2 regions of the Brevibacillus sp. FSL K6-2834 genome follow, and region 2 is predicted to be linked to the other one. Evidence: predicted binding sites of a transcription regulator. Region 2 holds the regulator's gene; the other holds the start of a gene.
The links. The regulator LexA, encoded in region 2, represses DNA repair genes until DNA is damaged. The targets are predictions, from matches to a motif close to CGAACATATGTTCG.
Positions count from the first base shown of each region.

Region 1 (7,043 bases), 2.0 Mb from region 2:
AATCTCGGTAACAGTCCCTACTGTAGATCGCGGGTTGCGGCTCGTCGTCTTCTGGTCGATCGAAATGGCAGGGGACAAGCCTTCGATGGAGTCGACGTCCGGCTTGTCCATCTGCCCGAGAAATTGACGGGCATAGGCGGACAGCGACTCCACATACCGCCGCTGTCCTTCGGCGTAAATCGTATCAAATGCAAGCGATGACTTCCCTGATCCCGACAACCCCGTCAGCACGACAAACTTGTCGCGAGGAATGACGACATCGACGTTTTTCAGGTTGTGGGCACGGGCACCTTTCACCACAATATGTTCCAATGGCATGCAATTCCCTCTCCTTAGAGCTCTGACTTCAGCTCAAGAATCAAATCACGCAATTCGGCTGCTCGCTCAAACATGAGGTTGCGCGCCGCTTCCTTCATTTCTTCTTCCATCCGCTCAATCACCTGGATGCGATCCTTCTTCGGCATCTTTTTAAAGTCGGCATGCGGCAGGTAATCTGCCTTCTCTTCCGCTACCTTGGTCGCTTCGATGACTTCGCGGACAGCCTTCTTGACCGTTTGCGGCGTAATTCCGTTCTTTTCGTTGTATTCTGTCTGGATTTTGCGGCGCCGTTCCGTCTCGCTGATCGCCGCCTTCATCGAATCGGTTATTCTGTCGGCGTACATGATGACGCGTCCCTCGGCGTTCCGAGCGGCCCGTCCGATCGTCTGGATCAGGGAGCGCTCGTTGCGCAGGAAGCCTTCTTTGTCCGCGTCCAGAATGGCGACGAGCGAAACTTCAGGCAGGTCGAGCCCCTCCCGCAGCAGGTTGATCCCGATCAGCACGTCAAATTCACCCAGACGCAAGGAACGCAAAATTTGCATCCGCTCGATCGTCTTGATGTCGGAGTGCAAATAGCGAACCTTTATACCAACATCCTTCAGGTAATCGGTCAGATCTTCCGCCATCTTTTTCGTCAAGGTCGTCACCAAAACCCGTTCGTCCTTGGCGATGGTGGCCTGAATCTCGCCGATCAGATCGTCGATTTGCCCCTTGATCGGGCGGACGGTCACAGTCGGGTCCACCAGACCCGTCGGGCGAATAACCTGTTGGACGACTTCCGGACAGTGCTCAAGCTCGTAGGGACCCGGGGTCGCGGAAATGTAGATCGCCTGCTTCAGCTTCGCTTCGAATTCCTCGAATTTCAGCGGTCTGTTGTCTCTCGCTGACGGCAGACGGAAGCCGTGCTCTACGAGAACATCCTTGCGTGCCCGGTCACCGTTGTACATGGCACGTACCTGGGGCAGGGTCATATGCGACTCGTCCATAACGACGAGAAAGTCGTCGGGAAAATAATCGATCAGTGTATACGGCGCGTGTCCTTCCGGCAAGCCGGTCAGATGGCGGGAGTAGTTTTCAATCCCGGAGCAGAAGCCCATCTCCATCATCATCTCGATGTCGTAGCGGGTGCGCTGCTCCAGACGCTGCGCTTCCAGCAGCTTGCCTGCCGCGCGAAACTCCGCGAGCCTCGCCTCCAGCTCCATCTCGATGCTTTGGACGGCGCGCTTCATTTTTTCTTCGCGCGTTACGTAGTGGGAAGCTGGGAAAATCGCTACATGATCGCGCTGCCCGAGGATTTCCCCGGTCAGGACATCAATCTCTGTGATCCGTTCGATTTCATCGCCGAAAAACTCGACGCGGATCGCCTGCTCGCTTTGCGAAGCCGGGAAGATTTCCACGACGTCTCCCCGTACGCGGAACGTCCCGCGAACGAAGTTGATATCGTTGCGGTCGTACTGGATGTCCACCAGGCGATGAAGGATTTCGTCGCGGCTTTTTTCCATCCCGACCCGAAGCGACAGCAGCAGCTCTCTGTATTCCTCGGGCGAACCCAAGCCGTAAATGCACGACACCGACGCCACGATAATCACGTCACGCCGCTCAAACAACGCGCTGGTCGCGGAGTGGCGCAACTTGTCGATCTCGTCGTTGATGCTGGAATCTTTTTCGATATACGTATCCGATTGGGGAATGTACGCTTCCGGTTGATAGTAATCGTAGTAGCTGACGAAGTATTCCACCGCGTTGTTCGGGAAAAACTCCTTGAACTCGGCACAAAGCTGGGCAGCCAACGTCTTGTTGTGGGCCATTACCAGCGTCGGCTTGTTTACCTGGGCAATTACCTGAGCAATCGTAAAGGTCTTTCCCGTACCGGTCGCGCCCAGCAATGTCTGGTGCCGCTTTCCGGCGAGCACACCCTCCACCAGTCCGGCAATGGCTGTCGGCTGGTCTCCGGACGGCTGAAACTCCGATACCAATTCAAAACGGTCCATTCCCTCGTTCATCTCCTTGTCACATCTCATTTCCATTATAACACAATCATTCAAAAAATAAGCCGCAAATTCGAACAAATGTTTGTCTTTACTCTCAAGCAGATTTTACCGATACATTGTAAAGAAGAATGTGAACGTACTGAAGTACCCGTCAGAGACAGGGAGGACAGCCATGTCAGATACAAACACCGTCAATAACAGCACTCACATACAGCCCCATTTGAGCTATAAAGGCAAAAAGGAGTTTTCCACCGAGCTGGACCAGAATGCCTTTATGAAGCTGATGCTGGAGCAGTTGAAACAGCAGGACCCGCTCTCTCCGATGGACAATTCGCAATTCCTGCAGCAAACGAGCATGATGACCATGGTTGAGAAGCTGACCAAGATGGCCAGCCTGATGGAGCAGTCCAACAACAGCATGCTGACCCTGCGGGAATACGAAGCGCTGGTCGGCAGAACAGCCAGCTACGACATGCAGAAAAAGGACGAAATGACGGGCGAAGTGACCCATGAGAAAAAATCGGGAGTCATCGACGCCGTATACCTCGATCAAGGAAAAATCTACTTCCGCATCCAGGGCGAACAAACGCCAGTCCCCCGCGAATGGATCGAGGGTCTGGAATCGAAAGGCTTGTCCGGAAACAGTCTGGACAACAGCCTGAAGTACGCCGAGATGATCGGAAAAGAAGTGTCCTATACGGAGTCGAAGCAGGTGGACAAGGATGGAAACCCTGACACCACGGACGACGTCACTTCCGTCGATGAAGTCAAAAACGGAGTCATTGTCGGATTCACGATGAAAGACAATGCCGTGCAATTCCAGCTGGACAACGGAACCTCGATCAAGCTGGAAAACATCAAGGGCATGTCGGTCAAGCCGGACAATGCGCGAATGGACAATACCCTCCAATATGCCCAGATGATCGGCTATACAATCACCTATACGGACTCGTCCACCCAACCAGACGGAACGGCATCGACCAGCGAGCTCACAGGTGTGATCAAAGCGGTCAGCATGAAAAATGGCCTGATCGAATTCGTTCTCGACGACGACAAGAAGGTAAAGCTGAACCAAATCATCGGGTACGAAGCGCAGGCATATGCGTAAACAGATTATTGTGTGGATGCTAGCAAACTGTGGATGCTAGCAAACGCATCAGCGAACCGTTGCAAGCAACAAGCCAAAAGCCGTTCGGATTCCATTTCCGAACGGCTTTTCCTTTTGTGCACCCTGCTTTTATTCATCCACGATTACTTTTCCGGTCAAAGCGTCAACATAAACGGTCGTATCCACCCGGAGGTCCGGTCCACAGAAGCAGTGGGCACGCGATTGTCGGAACGACAGATCATACACCAGCTTCCACTCCGGTTTGTCCTCCCGCTTTGACTGCTGCTTCACATACACAAGCTCCAGCGGATATGCTTGCAGCAGGGCATTCAGAGCGGCCTGTTCGGAAATGGCTTTGGTCCGCTCCGGAAATTTCACCTGATCGTAAGGCTCTGTTCTCAGCTCGCGAATGGAGCCGTCCAAAGGATTGACCTCAACGACGTATGCTCCTTCTTCTGCGGTTTGCCCGCTTTTTGCCACAGGCAGTCCCCCAATCACCGGATCTGCCAGCCAAATGCTCCGTTCTTCGTTCCCCGCATCAACAACCCGGAACTGCCGAGTTCCTGCTGGCAGCAGCTTTTCGATCAAGGAGAGAGCTGATTTGAGATCTCTGCTCTTGTCGTTTTTTTTCCGGGGAGACGTCCCATCGTTTTGTTTCATGCTGATCAGCTTGCCCGTCTTGGCCTCAACCTCTACGAGCAGATGATATCTGTTCTCTCCCTTTGCATCGTCCGGAAAATTCCCCAGGTGGTACGGCTTCTCCTGATCAGCGACATCTTTGTTAAACATCCCCCAGATATAGAAGCGGTGCTGTTCTCCGTTTTCCATGTTCTTTGAAATAACCGACAACGGCCATTTATCCACGTCTGCGCGGGCGATTTCCTTGGCGAATGCTTTTACCACAGTCTCAGTCTTCAGAGCGGCGTAGCGGCCTTTTCCTGCTAAGGAGACCATTTGCGGCTTTTTCTGAGGGGCCTGCATTCGTTTTCCCGTAAAGGCATCGATGGCACTGCCGGTATGCGGGCCTTCCACGATTCCTCCCTTGATGGCATAAACCAGCCTAGCCTGAGGTTGGCGAGCTTCTGCTTCTGACACTGGCGCAGCTTGGTCCGGCAGCATGTACATCAGCTCCAGCGGCTTGCTTTCTGCAAAGCGCTGGTGAGCCGTGGTCATTGACAACACGCGCTGCGGCGACGGCATTTCCTTGTGATCGATCGGTTCATAAAGGGCACCGTTGAACGTGCGAAAGCCAATGATCCGCCCTGTCGCATCGACCGTGACCAAACAGTCGTACGCATCATTCAGCGCTACTTGGTTATGCTTGCGGACAAACCGAACCGTAAACGTACCGTCTTGATCCATTTCGTCTTGGCGAGTTCCGCCTTGGCGAGTTCCGTCCTGACGGGTGACGTCTCGTGCTTCGTATGATTTTCCAAAAGGATGAAGGCCATACAGAAAGGCGGCAGCCCTCGACCTGACGACCTCCTCGGTCAGCAGCCCTGTTTGGTGGGTTGAAGCACCCGACGGCTTCAGCTCCAGCACCAGCAGATTTCCTGATTGACTGTCAAATATCGCCTGATCTTGCGGCTCCCCATCTTTATTTCCTGCCATGATAAACGAGACTCGATCGCCGCTGACGCCGGGACCGTCAACCGGACCATCGTAAACGACTGAGCCGTTTCGCAGCTCAGGAATCAGCCGGGTTACATTTTGAATCCCCTTGGATATCGCTACCGGTACAGGAGTGACCGCTGCCGCCGCTTTTGCTGCTGACGCTTGGCCTGGAGAGGCGAACGGGAATGAAAGCAGACTGGCTGTTATGACAGTTCCGGCGCATAAGCGCAGCGCATGTTTTCTATATCGGTTCATGCAGATTGTATCCCCCTTTATCCACTATTCTAAAAAGACGCGTGAAGGGGCTGTCTTGTTACAAAGCGAGTGTATAAAAAAACCGGGAAGTCTGCTCACTTTTGCTTTCTCCCAATAGAAAAAGCGCAGAGCCTTTGCCCGCGCTTTTTTTGTTGGATAACAAGCTTTTCCTTGGAAGCTGCCTTTACGCTCCGAGATTGATCTTTTCCAGCTTCTGCTTCACTAGTTGAACAACGCTTGCTTGCTGCATATCGACAAACACTCTCGTATTTGCATCCGGCACCACGATAATCCCCAACTGATGGTGGTTGCCGGAGTATACGGCGCACTGGACGAATTTGACCTCGCCATCCAGGGTGAGCACTTCCATCTTGCAGAAGGCGGGATTAACTTGCAAGGCAGGGTACAAATCCTCTTTGTTTCGCACGGATACGCCATTTACCTTGACGATAATTTCTCCCGGCCTGATCCCGATCTCCTCTGCGGGAGTCCCCGGAAGAACTGCCATTACCTTGATTCCCCGCGTGGATTGGATAAAATATGGAGCCTTTTGCCGCTCCTGCCACTGGCTCAGCCAGAATAGACCTTCGTGGCCGATGAGTGCAAACACTGCAGCCAGAAGGATCAGCGGCATCCACAATGCTGCCAGCGCAGTCAATCCGAGCAGCACAACCGCATACAGCGCCAATTGCCTGGATATTTGCCCCGCCCGCTGAGCTGGCGTCTCCGTCTGCGTCAAAGCAGAAAAACCGGTGACCGAAGGGAGCAGCAGCAACGCAAAGGATGCAGCGCCGGGGGCAAAAAACGGCCAGCCCGGATACAGCGATCCGCTAAAGCTTCCCGCCTCTACAGGCACGAACAGCGCAAGCGGCGTCACCCAAAACGAGTGCAGCAGATAAGCCCCGACAATCCGTCCACGCTGTCCCTCCACGAATAACGGCGACGCATCCCGCCCCCTGTTCCAACGGACCAGAAAGGCCTCAATCAAGTGCATGATGGCTACGAGCGCCAAAAGCGGCACCGGCTTAGCCTGGACGAGCATGCCCCAGAGCAGCCCGATCCCGGGTACGGAAGAGACGTCTGGAAAGACCTTGGCAACTGCGTGAAAAAGCGTCAACAGCCCTGCACCATAGGCAAAACAGAGAAAGCGCAGCCGGATTAGGGCCAACACTGCCGCAAAGCCCCACAGCAGCCAGAGATCCTGTATTTGTACGGCAACCCCAAGTACGGCCGCCAAAAGAGAAATCAGCAATCCTCCCACGATGCCCATGCCGAGAGAGCGAATCGTCTGCTGGAGGGGGAATTGAATGCGAACGGCAAACAGTTGTCTTTCCAGCAGCATCTGGCGTCGGTAGTGCAAATAAATAAACAGCAGAAACACGTAAAAAACAGGGTTAAAAAGAAAACCGCCAAACCCGGCCAGCACCGATAGAACATCACCTTGCAACGCCATATGCCTCACCTCGCATAAACAGCTTTCGAAAACGTGACGGTGCCAAGCTATTGGCAACGTCATCGCAGCACTCTTCTTGTCAGCTTCAGTCAAAAAAGAAACCACGGCCATTCATAGCCGTGGTAACCATTTCTACGGAAGGCAGGAGATTCCCTGCCTTTTCCGCCTGGATTATTTTGCCTTGTTCTGCTGAGCAACTACTTCGAGCGCCTTTTGCAGTTGAAGGTCATTTTCCGGTTTGCGTATTTCTTCACGCAGACTGTCTTCCATCGCTGTCCGCGTCGCCTGATCAACCTTTCCGGTC
Region 1 covers NZ_CP151945.1:5,051,382-5,058,424, forward strand. The annotation lists gene uvrA (excinuclease ABC subunit UvrA) at 1-318, opposite strand, end outside; gene uvrB (excinuclease ABC subunit UvrB) at 333-2,309, opposite strand; gene NST96_RS24565 (flagellar hook capping FlgD N-terminal domain-containing protein) at 2,482-3,417, shown strand; gene NST96_RS24570 (hypothetical protein) at 3,547-5,286, opposite strand; gene NST96_RS24575 (PDZ domain-containing protein) at 5,471-6,739, opposite strand; gene NST96_RS24580 (S41 family peptidase) at 6,911-7,043, opposite strand, start outside.
Region 1: the regulator LexA is predicted to act here: its motif matches at 2,381-2,394, upstream of uvrB (excinuclease ABC subunit UvrB).

Region 2 (7,043 bases):
CCGGCAGGTTTATCTTTCGCAGTACCTCGTTGGCACATTTCATAATTTCGATTGTGGAACGGTAGCTCTGCGCGAGTGTGTAGTAAACCCCCCGCGGCTGCTGAAAAACTCCCTCCAACAGTTCTTCCCACGATTGCAATCCCCTGTATGCATGGATGCCCTGCGCGATATCTCCCACTACCGTCAAAGAATGTCTCTTTGTCACAAGCCCGATCACCGCAATTTCCAACGCACTGAGATCCTGTGCTTCATCAACGACACTGTGGTCAAAGTGGTCGGCCTGCTCCAATCCTTCGATCAGATGCCGCAGATAGATCAGCGGCGCAACGTCTTCTGGCTCGATCCGCTCCGCTTCGAATATCTCTGCAGACGACCGGCAAATATCCTCGATATCCTCGCCATTGACTTCCCCTTTTGTCAGCTCTTTCAATAAAGCTGTGTCGGTCAACATTTCGCGGTACGACGAGAAGACATCCAGTTCAGGAAAAATGGAAAAGTATTTGTCCAGAAGCTGATCAATCATTTTCTCATATTTAGCCAACGCTTGCTTATCCAGATCAATTCGCTTCTCTCGCAGATGGGCGAACAACTGTTTATTGATGTCCTGCTTAACGTGCTTTCGAACGGCTTCCATTCGCCGACGATATGGCAGATGGGCATATTGTTCGGCAAAAAGCTGACGGATGGTCTCACCCGGAATCGTAAAAACATGTTTGGTTCTGTTGTAGACAAAGCTTAATTTTTTGTAGGCTACCCTGTTTTCCGCTACAAACAGCAAATATTGCTGGAGTACATCCCGGAAAGCGAGCGAGCCCTTGAACCGAAGACGATGCAGCACCGTCCGACGCTCGGCATCGCTCTGTCCTTGTTCAAAGAACAACTGAAGGGGCTTGTGCGGGTCCAGAATCCGCCAGCCTTTTGGAAGGATGGACTTGACCAGCTTGGAAGCCCAATCCAGGAATGTCGCCTGCTGAACGTCATCCACTCCCAATTCGGGAAGAACCTCTGAAATGTACGTAAGGAACAACCGGTTTGGTGCAAAAACCATAAACCTCTTTGACATCATCGAGTCCTGATAATTGTAGATCAAATAGGAGAGCCGGTGCAGCGCAATCGTCGTCTTGCCGCTTCCGGCCACCCCTTGAACGACAACCGGGCGATCCTTGTCTGCTCGAATAATGTCATTCTGCTCCGACTGGATCGTCGCTACGATATCCTTCAATCTGCTGTCGTTCGTCTGATTCAGGTTGGCTGCCAGGAACTCATCGATGTACCCTTCCTGCAAAAATTCATCCGGATGGCCAACTTCGCGATGAATCGTCTCTTTGAGCGCTCCATCGTATATCCCTGTAATCTTCCCGTCCTCAATGGCAAAATTTCGCTTCAGGCGGACTTCGCCTCGCACAATCTCCCTGCCGCTGCGGAAGTACGCATCCTTGCTCTCGCCGCTGTAATATAAACTGGCAATGGGAGCACGCCAGTCAACGACAATTGAATCGAATGTGTCGCTCCGAACGATGCCCCTCTTTCCTATGTATACGCTGTCCAACTCGTATGTCTCGTCTTTCAGGAAGTCCACTCGCCCAAAATACGGCTTTTCCAGTCCTTGGTCCTCAAGGTAGCGAAGCTCTTTTCCTTTTTTGTAGTTGACGACCTGTTTCACATAATCGTCCGTAATCTCTTTAACCTCTTTCCGAAGAGTGTCCACTTCCTTTTGGATAATAGAGCGTGTTTCATCGAGTCTCTTCTGTTCATGCTCGTAGTCCGGGTGCTGTACAGTCATTTATATCCTCCTTTCCAAATTGTCAGGTTCAGCATCGCAAGGAGAAGTCCGGTTTTATTTCCACATGGTTTCCGGGCACGGGCTCTTCTTTGTTTCCTCGTAGCCTTCCAATGCCCTCTTCTTTGATTTGATGTTGCTTCCGGATTGGCTCTCTTTTGTTCTCGTTGACGCCTGCCCGTCTTATCCCGCTATATCTTGCCTGTTTACCACACTTGTCTGCCGATCCAGATCCCTGAACCGCAAGCAAGAAGGCCGGCCAAAACACTGGCGCCTGCATAGAACAGCCCTCTGCCGATCTGCCCATCTCCGATGAAGCTTACCACCTCAAGCGAAAAGGTAGAGAACGTAGTAAATCCCCCCATCAGCCCGGTTGTAAACAGAAGGTACATCTCCAAAGACATCAATCCTTTTTCCTTTCCCCACGCATAGAGCAGTCCGATGAGAAAAGAACCGGAGACATTGGCCAGCCATGTCCCAGCCGGCAATCCGGGTTGGTTCATTGCGAGACCGAGACCATAGCGTAGCAATGAACCGACGGCTCCTCCTACGGCAACAGCCAGCCATGCCATCATGGCAATCCCCCCTTCTCTCCTTTTTTGTATGGAACAAAAAGACATCCAGGCAAAAAGCATGGATGTCTTCTTTTTATGTCAAATGGTGCGTTTTAGTGTTTGGGGTTGTTATCCTCGAGGTCTTCCACGTAGCGGATCGATTCGAGATTGGAGCGAAGCGACATTTTCACAGCATCAATGTATTTTTGCCGCAGTTTTTTCTGTTCCTGTTTTTCCTCTTCAGTCAACCCGGCTTCACGAGATTTTTTGGCCAACTCGTTGATCCGTTTGATTTCCGCGTCTGATACCAAAGCCGTTTCCCCTCGCTTTCAATGAATGCCGCTCTATTATATCACATCTCGGCAACGAAGCAAGGGAAAGCTGCAGCTTGTCAATTCCCGACAGGAATTTGAATCGATTGGCCTGGATAAATAATGGCACTTTCCAGCTTGTTCAATTTTTGAATCGCATATACCATATCGCGAACATCCATTTTCGGGTCACTCTTGTAGGTGACCGCCAGCTCCCACAAGCTGTCTCCCGGTTGGACGACGATTTCCTTTACTGGTTGGATCATTTGAGCTTGTTGTACCGTATGATCCCCAGAAGCGAACACTAGTTCTGTCAAAGTGTAAAAAAAGAGAGTGAAAGCGGCAAAAAACAGAATGGCCTGTCCACGCGTAATGCCAAAACGAGCAGTTTTTCTTTCTTCTTTGGCGAAGCGATTAGATACGGTCATTGTACTCATTATTTCATCCCCCTGCAAACGTACGTTCTATCTTCTTGTTCTCATCATAATGCGAACACTTGTTCATGTCAAGAAAAAAACGAACTTATGTTTGTCGAACGCAGGATCCCATGGTATAATATAGAAAACATGTTCGAGAAGATAGAGGTGTGGTCTATGTCCAAGCTATCCAATAGACAGCAAGCCATCATCGATTTCATCCGCAAAGAAGTAAGGGACAAGGGTTATCCCCCATCTGTCCGTGAAATCGGGGAGGCTGTCGGTCTGGCATCCAGTTCAACTGTTCACGGCCATCTGGCCAGGTTGGAAAAAAAGGGGCTCATCCGCCGCGATCCTACCAAGCCCCGCGCGATTGAGCTGCTGAAAGAAGAGGAGCGCTTTCAAGACGACTTTGACGTATCTGTTGTACGCGTACCGGTGATCGGAAAGGTGACTGCGGGTCAGCCGATCACTGCTGTCGAGCAGGTGGAGGATTACTTCCCACTCCCTGACAGCATCGTGACATCGGACAAGGTGTACATGCTGCGCGTGTCCGGAGACAGTATGATCGAGGCTGGCATCCTGGATGGAGACTACGTGATCGTTCGCCAGCAGAATGTGGCCAATAACGGTGATATCGTCGTCGCCATGACTGAAGAGGACGAGGCAACCGTGAAGCGTTTCTTCAAGGAAAAGAACCATTTCCGGCTGCAGCCTGAAAACGCGACATTGGAGCCGATTATTCTGGATTCTGTAACGATTCTGGGGAAAGTGATTGGCGTGTACCGCTTGATTCACTAGAATAAGAGATTTCGTTGCTTGGATGAGCCATGCCTTATGGCGGACTCTTTGAAAAACGCAATCGACTACGACAAGCTTTCCTTTTCCACCCTGACAGCAAAAAAGGCGTTCGCGATTGCCTCGCGGACGCCTCTTCTTTTCATTTCCTTCGATTCTTTGATCGGTCCTTCTCCTACGAATCCCACTTACAGTGCGACAAAGAACCAGATGATCATCACTACCTGAAGAACAACTTTTACGACCACACTGCCCAAAAAACCGATGAGCGAACCCACTCCCGCTTTAACAGCCCGTTCAAACGGCTGCTTTTGGATCAGCATTTCCACCAGAACGACCAGCACGAACGGCATGATCAGCATGCCAAATGGGGGGAACAAAATCACCCCGAGCAAAATCCCCAGTGCAGCTGCCCACGATGACGCTTTGGAGCCCCCGTACTTCTTGACAAAGTACATGTTGGTGAGTAAATCCGCACCGTAGAGAAGAACACTTAAGACCGCCATTCCCCACCAGAAGGAGGCCGGAAGTCCGGCACCCGGATCAGCAATAAAAAAGTGATACAGCAAGAATCCGCCCCACAATAAAATCGTATCAGGAATGACCGGCAAAAAGATTCCGGCAATACTGAGGATAAACAAGGCCGCTATCACGATCCACAACAAGATCTCCATCCATTGACACTCCCTTCTGTATAGGGTATACGATAAAGTGCGGTTTTCGTTTCCATCGACTCGCTACATTTTGACAGAAACCTGTATATACTCGGTTCTTCTGCGAGTCGTAAAGCCAAACGTCGAATCGGAACATAGATGGTCTCGTCCCTCATTGTTCCCCTGCAGAGTTGCAAATAAAAGAAAGATAATCTGAAAGGACAGAAAATGGCTATGCATTCTCAAACGAAGCGAGATTGGTTTGACCCTTCCTACCTGAAAAAAGGAACCCCTCGGCAGCGGGAAGCCTGGTGTATTTTGCAACTCAAAAATGCAGAGTTTGGCGGCCAATTTATGCAGAACACTGCCAACATCAATACAAAAGAATTTAGGAAGACTTCATGCTGGATAGAGCATGGCGCAGTCGGTAGCTTTCTCCGGTAAACGCCAGAATATGGGCGTGGTGGACGAGGCGATCCACAAGGGCTGCCGTCAATCGCGTATCTCCAAACACCGTATTCCACTGCCCAAACTCCAAATTCGACGTCACAATCACACTGTTTCTCTCATAGCAGGCCGAGATAACATGAAACAACAGCTCAGCCCCCGTTTGGTGAAAGGGAACAAACCCAACCTCGTCCAAAATCAACAACTCACAGTCTGCCAGTTCTTTTTGAAACCGCATCAGTGCCCCATTCGCGTGTTTTTCCTGCAAGAGCGCAACCAGATCGGGAACACGGAAGAATCGAACGGCATATCCCCTTCGGCACGCCTCTACGCCAAGCGCTGTTGCCAGATGGGTCTTCCCCGTGCCCACTTTTCCCAGCATCAGCACATTTTCCTTGCGCTCCAAAAAACGTAGGTCGATCAATCCCTCCTTTGTACATGTTTCCGGTAAGGTGACTGCCTCAAAAGCGTAATCTTCCAGTGTCTTCAGTTGGGGAAACGCGGCTTTCTTTATCAGTCGCTTCAGCTTTGTCTCCTCCCGCCGTTGAATCTCCATCCGCAAGACTCCCAGCAAGAAGCTCTCCCGATCTTCAAACGGCACCTGTTCATAGGTTTCCATCACATGCGCCAAATGCAAAGTTTTGCACACCTTTGCCAGCTCTTCTCTCATTCCACCCTCACCCCCAGGATCCGGTCGTACTCATCCAGTATGGGTATCTGCCCGTGAAGGGCAGGGGGTGTATGCGACTCTGAAAACGGTTCCGGGCGGAAAACAGGGTGTTTTATCGCGTAAAGGGCATGCTCCAAGGCAACAGCCAGATGCTCTTGCTGATGCGACAATTCTCCCAGTACTTGCCCGATTTCCTTCAACGTATAGGTGTCGAGCAATCGATGGAGCAGGCGAATTCGTGCTTTTCGTGCATTCATGTCTTCCACCGTCAAAAACGTTTGGAGCGCCTGAGGCATCATATTGGTAAAGGAAGAATACATCACCGCCCGCGGGCGTTTTTCATATCTCTTCAATACCGCCTTCCAATCTACTGGAATGACTTTCTCCGTATAGGGACGAGGCAATGTCACAATCGGGGTGTATGTCCCGTCTGCCGTTAACACCTCCAGCACATCCCACTTGACTTTCACCAAAACCGGCTGCATGGCCCGACACTGCGGCAACGGGAAGAGAGCCGCGTCAAACGACAGCTCAGCGTATTTGTTCAGGTGGCACGTCTCCAGCCGGAAAATCTCCAGCGGTGTCGTCGGCAGCGTCAGCAGCTTGCATTTTTCTTGCTTCCACAACTCGGCAATGGTTTGCTTTTTCACATAGTGAGGGCGCTGCATATCCGCACGGGCAGCTTCCGCCAAATACGTCTCCAGTTGTTCCGGCGTATCGATAACCGGTGGCGGAACACACCAGTTCCGGCGTCCATACCCCACTTTGTTTTCCACATGGCCTTTCTCATGGCCGCTGTATGGATTGCAAAACAGGGGCTCAAAGCGGTAATGGGCGCAGAAACGCCGAAACGCTTCCGTACACTCTCGTTTTCCGCCTTGCTGGATGGACACAACAGCAGCGGACAAGTTGTCAAACCAAATCTTGCGAGGAACCCCTCCCATTTGCTGAAATAGCCGCCCTAAGGCCTCCAGAAAGCATTCCGTGTTTTCTTTCGGAACCGGGAACACAAAGGCGGCATTGCTGTACGGAAACGACAGGGTCAATACTTTCCGCTCCACCAGTTCTCCCGACTTGACCACGTACACCGTCCCAAAGTCAGCCTGGGCTTCCCCGCCTGGATGCTCCAAACGCTCAAAATGTTCGGCTCGTTCGGCTGCCATGGCTTTCTTCCGTTTGGAGACATATTCGGATACCGTTCGCTGCCCGCCAGGGAAGCCGTACTCATCCCGTAACCGCTGAAACATGCGGACGGCTGTATGGCGTTGCTTGCGTGGAAGACGCTCATCATCCTCCAGCCATGTGTCAATAATCTCTAAGTACGGTCCCAACACCGGATGGCGGCCTTTTCGCTTGCATACCGGTTCATTCCAATCGTCGCGATCCGCATATTTCTTGGCGGTTCGCCAATTCA
Region 2 covers NZ_CP151945.1:3,089,425-3,096,467, forward strand. The annotation lists gene NST96_RS15345 (UvrD-helicase domain-containing protein) at 1-1,783, opposite strand, end outside; gene crcB (fluoride efflux transporter CrcB) at 1,987-2,355, opposite strand; gene NST96_RS15355 (DUF896 domain-containing protein) at 2,448-2,645, opposite strand; gene NST96_RS15360 (LysM peptidoglycan-binding domain-containing protein) at 2,726-3,082, opposite strand; gene lexA (transcriptional repressor LexA) at 3,239-3,862, shown strand; gene NST96_RS15370 (DUF456 family protein) at 4,048-4,533, opposite strand; gene istB (IS21-like element helper ATPase IstB) at 4,901-5,629, opposite strand; gene istA (IS21 family transposase) at 5,626-7,043, opposite strand, start outside.